DNA from 4 places in the Serratia sp. HNCC26DJ244 genome. Region 1 is predicted to be linked to each of the others. Evidence: predicted binding sites of a transcription regulator. Region 1 holds the regulator's gene; each other region holds the start of a gene.

Region 1 (3,215 bases):
CCAAGCCTGTTTGCGCGCGAAAATCGATATGGCATCGCCATTTATCGTGATGCGCGATCCGGTCATTTACCGTATCAAGTTTGCCCATCACCACCAGACCGCGAACAAGTGGTGTATCTATCCGATGTACGATTTCACCCACTGCATTTCCGATGCACTGGAGGAGATCACGCATTCGCTGTGTACACTGGAGTTCCAGGATAACCGCCGGCTGTACGACTGGGTGCTGGATAATATTTCTATCCCATGCCATCCGCGTCAGTATGAGTTCTCGCGACTCAATCTTGAGTACGCCATTATGTCCAAGCGCAAACTGAGCCAACTGGTATCAGAGAAGGTGGTGGAAGGTTGGGATGATCCCCGCATGCCGACCATTTCCGGGTTGCGCCGTCGTGGTTACACTGCCGCTTCTATTCGCGAGTTTTGCCTGCGTATTGGCGTAACCAAGCAGGATAATAACGTTGAGATGGCAGCACTGGAGTCCTGTATCCGTGAAGACCTCAATGAACATGCGCCGCGCGCCATGGCTGTGCTGGATCCGGTCAAAGTGGTGATTGAAAACATGTCGGATGCTGTGGAGACGCTGACCGTACCTAACCATCCGAACAAACCGGAAATGGGCTCACGGGAAGTGCCGTTCAGCCGTGAAGTTTATATTGATCGCGCTGACTTCCGTGAGGAAGCCAATAAGCAGTATAAGCGCCTGGTACTGGGGAAAGAGGTTCGCCTGCGTAACGCCTATGTCATCAAAGCGGAGCGTATAGAGAAAGATGCTGCGGGTGAGATCACCACCATTTTTTGTACCTACGACCCGCAAACCCTGGGTAAAGATCCTGCTGATGGCCGCAAGGTGAAAGGGGTGATTCATTGGGTTTCTGTAGCCCATGCCATACCCGCAGAAATTCGCCTGTATGATCGCTTGTTCAGTGTGGCTAACCCGGGGGCGGCAGAGGATTTCCTCTCTACCATTAATCCGCAATCACTGGTGATCAAGCCAGGTTTTGTTGAAGCCAGTCTGTGCACTGCCGAGCCAGAAAACGCCTATCAGTTTGAACGTGAAGGTTATTTCTGTGCTGATAGCCGCTATTCCTCAGCGGATCATCTGGTATTTAACCGGACGGTGGGTTTGCGTGATACCTGGGCCAAGATGGATATATAATCCGGCTGAAACGGGTAACAGCGCGGTCCCTTATGGGCTGCGCTGTCATTCAGTCAATAGGCTTGCGGTTTAAAGGACATCTTAAATGGAACAGCAAACAGCATCGCTGCTTGCTTAAAGGGAACAGCCTGATAGAGATCGGTTATTTCTCGCTGTGCAGTGCTTCATTGTTACGGCAATCACCGGTTTCACAATGACCATACAGGTATAAACTGTGGTTGGTGAGTTTAATATTATACCGTTTGGCGATATCCCGTTGGCGTGCCTCAATGGACTCGTCACTAAACTCGATCACTTTGCCGCAATCCAGGCAAATTAGGTGGTCGTGATGATGTTGCTGGGTTAATTCGAAGACTGACTTGCCACCTTCAAAACTGTGACGGGTGACAATACCGGCATCATCAAACTGATTGAGTACCCGATAAACCGTAGCCAGACCAATCTCTTCCCCGAGGTCGATCAGTTTTTTGTACAGGTCTTCAGCACTGACGTGATGACATTTTGGATCCTGCAGTATTTCAAGGATTTTAAGTCGTGGAAGCGTGACTTTTAAGCCGGCTTTTTTCAATGCGCTATTGTTATCAGTCATGCGGGTTCAGTCCTGTTATTATGCTAATCAAACACGGTACTAATCAATGCTGAGCAGTTCCCGCTTATGATGCCGGGCTGGCGCAAAGACGTAATTGCGTCTCATTATAGAACCGGTTGACGTAAATAGGAACCGCTGGTTGTTCACAAAGGTCTGGTTGTTCGCAAAGGCCTAGTTGTTCACCAATGTATTGTTCACCAAGGTATGGCTCACCCAGGCCTCTCTGCACGTGACTTGGTTGATTTAACCGACAAAGTGGTGGTTTTGGGCTTTATCGCAGCGGTCATCTTACGCCAAGAGGCCCTGTAGAGCCTCTTGCTGCGGTCAACGTATCAATTGTTGAACCGGTTTGGTGCAATCCAGGCTTAACCGATGATCTCCGCCAGGCTGAGTTCTTCACAGATCTGTTGGACCCAGGCTGCTACGCGCTCGTTGGTTAATTCAGGTTGACGATCTTCATCAATGGCTAGACCAATAAAGTGGTTGTCGTCTGCTAACCCCTTAGAGGCTTCGAAATGGTAACCCTTGGTTGGCCAGTTACCGACAATCACTGCACCGCGTGGTTCAATGATATCGCGCAGTGTCCCCATCGCATCGCAGAAATACTCTGCATAGTCTTCTTGATCACCGCAGCCGAATAGCGCCACCAACTTACCGTTGAAGTCAACCTCTTCCAGTGTGGGAAAGAAATCATCCCAGTCACATTGCGCTTCGCCGTAATACCAAGTGGGGATCCCGAACAGCAGAATATCAAATGCGGCCAGATCTTCTTTGCTGCTTTTGGCGATGTCGTGAAGTTCTGCAACATCGTTACCGTATTTTTGATGGAGGGTCTTCTGGATCATCTTGGCAATGTTTTCGGTATTGCCAGTATCGCTGCCAAAGAAAATACCTACATGAGCCATATTGCGAATAACCTTTTAATTCAATTTGTTGTGTTGCTTAAATGTGGTGTGAGATTTACCTGAGGCATCGTCTCCACCCGTAAATAGACCCCTATCATGCCAGAGATTTACCCTGCGGTTATATCACATTTATGTGATGCTCTGGGCTATAGGGGTACTGGCATCACCGTTCATGCTTCAGGCTGTTCTTCTGCCAGTTGTGTTAACAGCATTTGTTCAATTAACTCACTGCGGCTGATATTGCGCAGATCCGCCAGTTTATTCAACGCATCCACGGCCTCGGCGTTGATTTTCAGTTCTACACGCCGTAATCCCCGTACTTTGTCACGCCGTAGTTGATTGCGCTTATTGATCTTAAGCTGTTCATCACGGGAAAGCGGGTTGGTTTTCGGGCGTCCCGGGCGGCGTTCATCTGCAAACAGATCTAGCGTTGTACGGTCCGTATATTCTTTTGCCATTATTGCTTTACTGCAAAGGAGTTGGTATCAAAAAACGTTTTCACGCTTCCAGACGGTTTGGTTAACACCAATACCCTGGTCTATTCAACAAATTGAATTATACC
Region 2 (3,215 bases), on a different contig from region 1:
AATCCATCAACAGCCAAGAAGTCAAAGACAAAGCGACGCTGATAAAACAAGTTGGTTTTTTCTGGCAATTGATCCCCGATCTGAAATGGGAACCGCAAGATTGGGTGATCGATGTAGATGGAAAAAAAGTCGTCGTGCGCTCAGTGGCAACCGGTACACCAAAAGGTAATTTCATGGGTATGGAACTGGATGGCAGCAAGTCGTTCAAAATCGACACCACCGACATCCATGAAATCGACAACGGCCAGATCGTACGGGTTCACCACCTCGAAGATTGGGCCACTGCGCTAAAGCAGCTTAAGAACTGATTTAATTTCCGTTGCCTGTGGGCGGGAATTGCGACAACGCGAGTGCATAGCGAGCAACTGATGACAATGCTGGATGGCATCAATCACTCAGGGCTGGCAAAATATGTTTTCGGGCGTGGCGTCATCGTTGTTACGGCTCGCATTTGAAACCACAATCTACGCAAATGTGAGCCCTGACAACCACGATCCCGGTTACAACTACCGTATTTATGGTGCCACTAGCATCAACCGACCTGTACCGACAGCATGCTGAGGGCCCCCATTTCGATCCCATCAACCGGGATCGACATCGCTTCTTTGCCATCCCAACTCCCTAGGATGTACAACAGTGGCAGGTAATGTTCTGGCGTTGGGTTCGACAACATCGCCCCTTCATGCTGGTGATAATTCACCAACGGATGATGTTCACCCTGATAATCAAGATGGTCACGGACATATTGGTTAAAAGACTCCGCCCATGGATAGGGGCTGACATCTTGCTGCCATTTCAGCATACGCAGGTTATGTACCACATTGCCACTAGCCACCAGCATCACCCCTTGATCACGAAGGGCTGACAGCTTACGGCCTAGTTGATAGTGATATTCTGCTGGCTGGGTCCCATCAATACTCAATTGCACCACCGGAATATCCGCTTGTGGATACATCTTGATTAAAACTCCCCAGCTACCATGATCAAGCCCCCACTCGCTGGTATCGGCGATAACCTTAACCGGGGCCAGTAAACGTTGCAGTTCTGCCGCCAGTTCAGGCGAGCCGGGTGCCGGATATTGGATATCAAACAATGCCTGAGGAAAACCACCAAAGTCATGGATGGTTTTCGGCTGAGCCATTGCGGTGACTGCGGTCATTTGCAGGTACCAGTGAGCAGAAATAGCCACAATCGCCCTGGGCCTTGGCAATTGTTCACCCAGCGCACGCCATGCCTGCGTATAACGGTTTTCTTCCAACACGTTCATCGGGCTACCGTGGCCAAGAAAAAGAGCGGGCATACGAGAAGTGGTCATAAATTACCCTCAGCTTAGAATAATAATTCGTCTGCCGATGACATTACGCTCTTCACGCAATTAAAAAAGTCAGATAAGTATGATAAAGATTTTCAATAAATTTGAATTACTGTATTTAGCCAATAAAAAAGCCGCATCGCGGCTTTTTTATATTCATCAGTCAATTAACTGACTTTTTTTCCTGTGCCTGACGGTAAGCCACCAGATCTTCGATGGTCAACACCACCATGTCATGTTGCTTGGCAAAGGTGATCACTTCAGGGGCACGTGCCATGCTGCCGTCATCATTGGTCAATTCACACAGCACACCTGCGGGTTTAAACCCTGCCAGGGAAACCAGGTCAACCGTTGCTTCGGTATGGCCTCGGCGGCTCAATACGCCACCGGGTTGCGCACGTAGTGGGAAAACATGACCAGGGCGATGCAAATCACTGGGTTTGGCATTATCAGCAATCGCCGCACGGATAGTGGTCAGGCGATCAGCCGCAGAAACACCGGTGGTGACACCTTGTGCCGCTTCAATGGTCACGGTGAACGCCGTCTGGAATTGGCTGGAGTTATTGCTGACCATCATCGGCAATTCGAGCTGCTGACGACGCTCTTCGGGGATACAGAGGCACACAATACCGCTACAATGGCGAATGGTCAGCGCCATCTGCTCAACGGTCATGGTTTCTGCGGCGAAAATCATGTCACCTTCGTTTTCACGATTCTCATCATCAAGCACCATCACACCACGTCCATTACGCAGTGCCTCCAGAGCATGTTCAACGCGTTCTAACGGCGTACCGAAATCTGAAAGTAGAGTCTGATTCATGGTAAAAAAACCTCATTAATATTATGGATTACCAGAATCAGGGCGATCTTGAGGAGTGGCCATCACAATAGCCGAAAAAATAACGCAAGCGGGCTTCGGCCCGGCAGGTGTCGTTACTCTCTCCCATCCGGACTATCACCGTCGGCTCCGGAATTACACCGGATCTGCTGACCTCTAACCCACTCCAAAGAGACAGGCTGAGCGCTCGCGGGCTTTCACCGTAAAAGATGATTTACCGCCGGTGGGGACTTGCACCCCGCCCTGAGAATAAGCCTACAAACTATAAACCTATCCCCTGTCTCTTTCAACTGAGTTCATCGCAAGAGGTTAATAGTTTATCTGGCAGGCAACACGCATTACACTAGACGGTAGCCACCCAATATCAGAAAGGGAAACACCACCATGATTGACCCGAAAAAAATTGAACAGATCGCACGCCAAGTACAAGAATCGCTGCCTAAAGGCGTCCGTGAATTCGGGGAAGACGTTGAGAAAAAAGTCCGCCAGGTATTGCAAGCACAACTAACCCGCCTGGATTTAGTCAGTCGCGAAGAGTTTGATATTCAGACCCAAGTATTACTGCGCACCCGTGAAAAACTGGCTCTGCTGGAACAGCGCCTGTCTGAGTTGGAAAACCAACGCCACAGCGCAGTAGTCACCAAACCCGAAGAGTAATAGCGGATTTCTCCGCCATCATTATCAGGTGCGAGCCCCTCTAGGTGGGTTCGCAATAACTGTCGGTTCGCAATAAATGTGGCTTTTGCTTATTGCTTGCGGACCACCGCTGGCAGCTTACGCGGCATCACCAGCCAGATAACCACGAACATTCCCAGTGCATACAGGCTTTCCCAGCCAATAATCACCAGCAACAGCAAGCACAGTAACGAGCCGACAATCGCCATCAGCCGGGAGCGCCCCTGTAATATCCGCCAGCCCGCCAGCATACACAGCAGATAAATCAGCACAAAAATCCCATTGGCATAGACCAACAACATATCCAACGGCAATTCCAGGGTATGAATCAGCAAGGTAAAGCTCAGGCAACTGACTGCCACCGCATTCAGTGCATTAACGGGAACCTGC
Region 3 (3,215 bases), on a different contig from region 1:
TATAAAGCACAATTTTTGCCGAATGGAGACCGCCAAGCTGAGTTTTTACCTGCTCATTAATCATGCGATAATACGGTATGGTGGATTCCCAGCTCATTCCACCTAATAAGCCCAGTACCTTCATTTTTCTCTTCTCACTGTTATTAACCCCATCAACCAAACATTACTCGAGAACGAGCAATCTGACGACATCATTATGTTAAGTGAGAATATTGGTCATCACTGAAGAAAAGCATGGTTGTAACGATGGTCTAAAAAAGACTACTCACCAGTAAGTAACCATTCAACCCCACCACCACCACCACGATGGAAATACCGATGTATTGGATGGTGCGGCTGTTAACCATCTCCCCCATCAGTTGGCGATTACCGGTAAACACCAGCAACGGTACCAGCGCCAGAGCAATCCCAAAGCTCAGTAGGACCTGGCTGAGTACCAGTACCCGTGTTGCGTCCATCCCCAGCATAATGACAATAAACGATGGCAACATGGTAACCACACGTCGTACCCATAGGGGAATGTAAAAACGAATAAACCCTTGCATCACCACCTGCCCCGCCAGTGTTCCCACCACGGTGGAGGAGAGACCCGCAGCCAGCAAGCTCAAGCCAAAAATGGTTGCCGCTGCGTTGCCCAGCAACGGTTGTAATGTCAGATAGGCTTGATCAAGATCGACAATGCCAGTGTGACCATTAAAGTGAAATGCCGCAGCAGCGGTCGCCATCATCGCCAGGTTAACAAAACCGGCAATGGTCATGGCGATAGCGACGTCTACTTTGGTTGCTGCATAACGCTCAGCTTTAGAGTCTTTACCGGCATTCTGCGTCAATGACGAATGCAGATAGATCACATGAGGCATGATAGTCGCCCCCAGCACCCCGGCCGCCAGAAACACGGCATCGCTATTGGGTAAATCCGGTATCGCCATGCCCTTCAATACCCCACTCAATTGGGGCTGAGAAAAGGCCAATTCGACAATGTAAGCCGCAGCCACAAACAGCAGCAGGCCACCAATAACCAGTTCCAGTGGCTTTTGATCGCGTCTTTGCAACATCAGGATCAGGAACGTGGCAATAGCGGTCAGGACGGTCCCCTGTAGCAACGAGACCCCCAGTAGCATTTTAAAACCGATGGCCGCACCGATAAACTCGGCCAGATCAGTGGCCATAGCGATAATTTCTGCTTGTACCCAATAGGCCCAAACTACCGGACGAGGGAAACGATCACGAATATGTTCAGCCAGGTTTTTATTGGTCGCAATGCCGAGCTTGGCGGAAAGCAACTGGATCAACATCGCCATGACATTGGCCCATACCACTACCCACAGCAAGGTATAGCCAAAAGAAGCACCGGACTGAATATTAGTGGCGAAGTTACCGGGGTCAATATAGCCAATAGCCGCAATAAACGCAGGCCCCATCAGAGAAAGTTTGATCTTTCTCGACCTACGGATCGATGTTGTTTCATTCACTGTGCGACTGTTCAGCATTGTCTGAACCCCTTGTTAATGATTCCCTGCCATATACTTTTGCACTAATGATAATAATTATCAAACGCATTTATCGTGTTAATACTTATCGCTGCGATAACCAATAAGCCAAAGCTTATTCATGGATCGCACTAAACCTTGCTGTTTTACTGACTGAGTATGGCAACACCCAGCTAAAAATACACACATAAGTAACATTAGTCGTTACATTTAAACCAATGATTAACATTTTATTGCTGGCGCGACTTTAGTCAGCATTCTGTCTACTGGCATCGCCGGCCTGGTATTAGGTTGTTAACATAGGAAAATGCCCGGTTAAACTCACCGGGTATTCTTCATATTGGAAAGTAGAATGCGCTAAAAGCAAAAAGCCGACTTAAAGTCGGCTTTTTAGAATGATGGTGGAGCTAGACGGGATCGAACCGTCGACCTCTTGCATGCCATGCAAGCGCTCTCCCAGCTGAGCTATAACCCCACAAAGTGCTACGCATTAACCGGCGTTACGGTGTTCACCGACTCTTTATAAAAGAGTTTGGTGGAGCTAGACGGGATCGAACCGTCGACCTCTTGCATGCCATGCAAGCGCTCTCCCAGCTGAGCTATAGCCCCAATCCACAATAACAAAATTCAGTGAACGGGGCGCATAATATGAAACCCCTGAAACAGTGTCAACGGCTAAATTGAATTACTCGATCAAGCGCTGAAAAAGCCACCACGTCAACACCATTAATGCGAAAAAATCACCTTACCCGCTCAACAGCATAAAGCTCAGCCGATCACTTCTCTGGGCTTTATCTGTTGCTGGTCTGACTTAAGCCTGGGCTTCACGCTGCGCAATATACGCCAACGCCTGGTCAATACGCTTAAGCGACCGTGCCTGACCGATAGCATGCACGGTCACATCCATACCTGGCGACTGACTGACACCCGTAACGGCAACGCGCAATGGCATCCCGACCTTACCCATGCCTAACCCCAGTTCATCTGCGCTTCCCTGAATCGCATCATGTACATTTTCTGGTGTCCAGGTCGTGATCGCCGCCAGTTTGGCACGAACCACCTCCAAAGGTTGCCGAGCTACCGGGCGCAAATGCTTCTTGGCAGCATCCGCATCAAACTCACTAAAATCTTGATAGAAGTAATGGCAAGATTCCGCCATCTCCTTCAACGTTTTGCAACGTTCTCCCAGCAACTTAACGATATCTTTAAGTTCTGGGCCATTGCGGGTCTCAATCCCTTGCTGCTCAATATGCCACGCCAGATAGACCGCCACCTCTTCTGCTGGTAGGTGGTTAATATAGTGATGGTTTAGCCACTGTAGCTTCTCTGTGTTGAAAGCACTGGCCGATTTATTAATCGCGTCCAGTGTGAACAGTTGCTTCATTTCGTCAATCGAGAAGATCTCCTGATCACCGTGTGACCAGCCCAAACGCACCAGATAGTTCAGCAGCGCCTGCGGCAGATAGCCATCATCACGGTACTGCATCACGCTCACTGCACCATGGCGTTTAGACAATTTCTTGCCATCATCCCCCAGGATCATCGACACATGGGCATATTCCGGTACTGGCGCGCCCAGTGCTTTCAGGATATTAATCTGGCGCGGGGTATTATTGATATGGTCTTCACCACGGATCACATGGGTAATTTCCATATCCCAGTCATCGATCACCACACAGAAGTTATAGGTTGGTGCGCCATCGGTACGGCGGATAATCAGATCAT
Region 4 (3,215 bases), on a different contig from region 1:
TTCAGGCCGCCAATCAGGATACTGGCTATCACGATCACTTTTCCTGCGCGTAGAACAAACCCTTTCAGGCGTTGCCAGGTTTGCAGCAGCAGGCTTTTTAAATGTGGCACATGATAGACCGGTAATTCCATCACAAAGGGTGAGGCTTCACCGCGCATGATGGTGTATTTCAATACCAAGCCGGTGAGGATAGCAACCGCAATTCCCAGCATATAGAGTGAGAACACCACACTCGCACCATGTTGGCCGAAGAAGGCGGCAGCGAATACGGCGAAGATTGCCAAGCGTGCACCACATGACATAAACGGTGCCATCATGATGGTGATCAACCGTTCACGTTGGGCATCCAGCGTGCGAGTACCCATGATCGACGGCACGTTACAACCAAAGCCGACAATCAGTGGGACGAAAGATTTGCCAGGGAGCCCAAGTAATTGCATCAGGCGATCCATCACAAACGCCGCGCGCGCCATATAACCGGAGTCTTCCAGAAATGACAGGAACAGATACATCATGCCGATTTGTGGCACCAGTGGCAGAACCGTATTGATACCGCCCCCCACACCTTGTGCCAGGAAGATAGTGAGCCATTCCGGGAAGTGCAACGTGTAGCCGACCCATTGGATACCCTGGATAAAGATCGCTGCTGAGCCGAGATCGAAAATCGGCTGTAGTGCGCCACCGATATTAATCGCTAACAGGAACATCAGGTACATCACCAGCAGGAAGATCGGCACACCTAGCCAGCGGTTGAGGATCACGCGATCCAAGGCGGCGGTCAGGCGGTTGGGCTGAGCTTGCTGAGCGTTGCTGACGGCATTGCAAATGGTAGCGATGGATTGGTAACGGGCATCAGCAATCACCAGCGCTGGGTCATCAAGGTGTTGTTGTAACGTCAGTTTGACCTGCGGCAGCATGTTCACCGCATCACCTGCCAACTGAACACTGTAGATGTCACCTTCTAGCATTTGCAGTGCCAGCCAGCGGCGCTGTTCCGTTGGCAAATTCTGTGGCATGGCAGCGGTGAGTTTGGCGATTTCTTCTTGTAGCTGCGGCGGGTAATTTACCAGTGGTTTGAGTTGGTTAAACTGATGACGGTCAATGGTCCACTTTAAGCTGTCGATACCATTGGCTTTGGTGGAAACCAGCGAGACCACCGGGCAGCCGAGGCGATCAGAAAGGGCGTCGATGTCGATTTCGATATTCTGACTTTTGGCGATGTCCTGCATGTTCAAGGCGACGATACAAGGAATACCCAGTTCCAGCAGTTGGAGTGTCAGGTAGAGGTTACGTTCCAGATTGGAGGCATCAACCACGTTAATCAGCAAATCTGCTTCACCGCCCAGGATATAGTGGCAGGCAATCTGCTCATCCAGAGAGGTTTGCGCTGAGATGGTGGTGAGCGAGTAGGTTCCGGGGAGGTCAACCAGCGTCACTTGTGATTGTGGAGTGGTGAACTGACCTTCTTTGCGTTCAACCGTGACGCCAGCCCAGTTACCGACATGCTGACGCGCGCCGGTGAGTTGGTTGAACAGCGTGGTTTTCCCTGAATTCGGATTACCGATTAAGCCAATAGTTATTTTCTTCATCATACAACGTGATACCCGTCAGTCAGTTAAGACGGCAAAAACGGCGGCAGGCGGATAACCTGCTACGGTTGATTCTCAAGCAGAATCAGGTCTAAATCTTTTTTCCGCAGCACCAGGCTGACGCGGTGAGTTTTTATTTCAATGGGATCACCCAGTGGTGCCACCCGCACGACGTTAAATAGCGAGCCGGGCAACATTCCCAGTGACAGGAGTTTCTGGCGATAGGCAGGGCTGATTTCGCTGGAGAAACCGGTAATTTTATATGTCTGTTTAGGAAGAAGATTCATATTACCTTCTTAATGATCGCTCTTTTCTGCTGGAACACTGTGTTCAGAACCCTTTGTTACCCAGGCTACCTGCATTGATAAAGTGAAGGTAAGTTGGTTAGGGCATTCTACTCCGACCATTGAGTAAAGAACAGACTAATACTAATGAGAATGATTATCAAATTCAATATGGGAAGTATTCGACAATAATGACGGGGTGTGACAGCACTCATCGTTAATCAGATGACGGCTGTCGTTAGGCCCGTTGCCGCGGAGTTGGCGGCAACGGGCTATGGCATCGGTTTAACTTTTTTTGCCAAAAGCTGCGGCCAGTGCATCGCCCATGGCGCTGTTGCCGGCTGGTGAGCTGTTACGTGGCTTGGCTTTGTTGTCTGCGGCTCGGGCAGGGGGGTTACGCGTGGCAGGGCTATTGTTACCGCCGCCACGGCGAGCTGAACCTTCACCGGGTTGTTCATCAAGGCGCATGCTCAACGCGATACGTTTACGCTGCAAATCGACTTCCATGACCTTCACTTTAACGATGTCACCGGCTTTCACCACAGTATGCGGATCCTCAACGAACTTATCCGCTAACGATGAGATATGGACCAAGCCATCCTGATGAACACCAATATCAACAAAGGCACCAAAGTTAGTGACGTTGGTTACTGAGCCTTCCAGGATCATGCCAACCTGCAGATCATTGAGCGTTTCCACACCTTCAGCAAAGAGTGCAGTTTTAAACTCTGGGCGAGGGTCACGCCCGGGTTTCTCTAACTCTTTGAGGATATCGGTGACGGTGGGAACACCGAATTTTTCATCGGTAAAGTCACTGGCTTTGAGAGTGCGAATTGCATTGGGGTTACCCATCAAATCCTGCAATGCTTGCTGAGTTGCGGCAAGAATACGCTCTACCACCGGATAACTTTCTGGGTGAACCGTTGAGGAGTCCAACGGGTTATCCCCGTGGTTGATGCGTAAAAAGCCAGCGCATTGTTCAAAGGCCTTTGGCCCTAAACGACTGACTTTCAGCAACTGCTCGCGGTTGCTGAAGCGACCATTCTCATCACGCCAAGTGACGATGTTTTGCGCCATCATGCGAGTGAGACCGGCTACACGCGTCAATAACGGTACCGAAGCGGTATTGAGGTCAACACCCACCGCGTTCACACAATCTTCTACCACCGAGTCCAACTTTTTTGCCAACTGGCTCTGGCTGACATCGTGCTGGTATTGACCAACACCGATCGATTTAGGATCGATTTTTACCAGCTCCGCCAGCGGATCTTGCAAGCGACGGGCGATGGAAACAGCTCCCCGTAGCGATACATCGAGGTTTGGAAACTCCAGCGCAGCCAAC

Evidence for each region. The regulator Fur, encoded in region 1, represses iron uptake genes when iron is present. The targets are predictions, from matches to a motif close to ATAATAATGAGAACNACTATCAA.
Region 2: ygiD (4,5-DOPA-extradiol-dioxygenase) is a predicted target of Fur. The motif match lies at 1,389-1,411, and genes of this name have one in related genera.
Region 3: AC2A06_RS04925 (Nramp family divalent metal transporter) is a predicted target of Fur. The motif match lies at 1,532-1,554, and genes of this name have one in related genera.
Region 4: feoA (ferrous iron transporter A) is a predicted target of Fur. The motif match lies at 2,015-2,037, and genes of this name have one in related genera.

Annotation. Positions count from the first base shown of each region.
Region 1 covers NZ_JBXUGO010000001.1:351,638-354,852, forward strand. Annotated here, with positions in the region: gene glnS (glutamine--tRNA ligase) at 1-1,159, shown strand, start outside; gene fur (ferric iron uptake transcriptional regulator) at 1,302-1,748, opposite strand; gene fldA (flavodoxin FldA) at 2,114-2,653, opposite strand; gene ybfE (LexA regulated protein) at 2,824-3,111, opposite strand.
Region 2 covers NZ_JBXUGO010000005.1:223,437-226,651, forward strand. Annotated here, with positions in the region: gene AC2A06_RS06585 (ester cyclase) at 1-308, shown strand, start outside; gene ygiD (4,5-DOPA-extradiol-dioxygenase) at 533-1,315, opposite strand; gene ribB (3,4-dihydroxy-2-butanone-4-phosphate synthase) at 1,476-2,132, opposite strand; FMN riboswitch at 2,244-2,405, opposite strand; gene ubiK (ubiquinone biosynthesis accessory factor UbiK) at 2,535-2,807, shown strand; gene yjeH (L-methionine/branched-chain amino acid transporter) at 2,897-3,215, opposite strand, start outside.
Region 3 covers NZ_JBXUGO010000004.1:101,866-105,080, reverse strand. Annotated here, with positions in the region: gene AC2A06_RS04930 (aspartate/glutamate racemase family protein) at 1-124, opposite strand, end outside; gene AC2A06_RS04925 (Nramp family divalent metal transporter) at 252-1,490, opposite strand; tRNA gene AC2A06_RS04920 (tRNA-Ala) at 1,890-1,965, opposite strand; tRNA gene AC2A06_RS04915 (tRNA-Ala) at 2,024-2,099, opposite strand; gene gltX (glutamate--tRNA ligase) at 2,302-3,215, opposite strand, start outside.
Region 4 covers NZ_JBXUGO010000010.1:55,923-59,137, reverse strand. Annotated here, with positions in the region: gene feoB (Fe(2+) transporter permease subunit FeoB) at 1-1,589, opposite strand, end outside; gene feoA (ferrous iron transporter A) at 1,652-1,876, opposite strand; gene AC2A06_RS10225 (Tex family protein) at 2,159-3,215, opposite strand, start outside.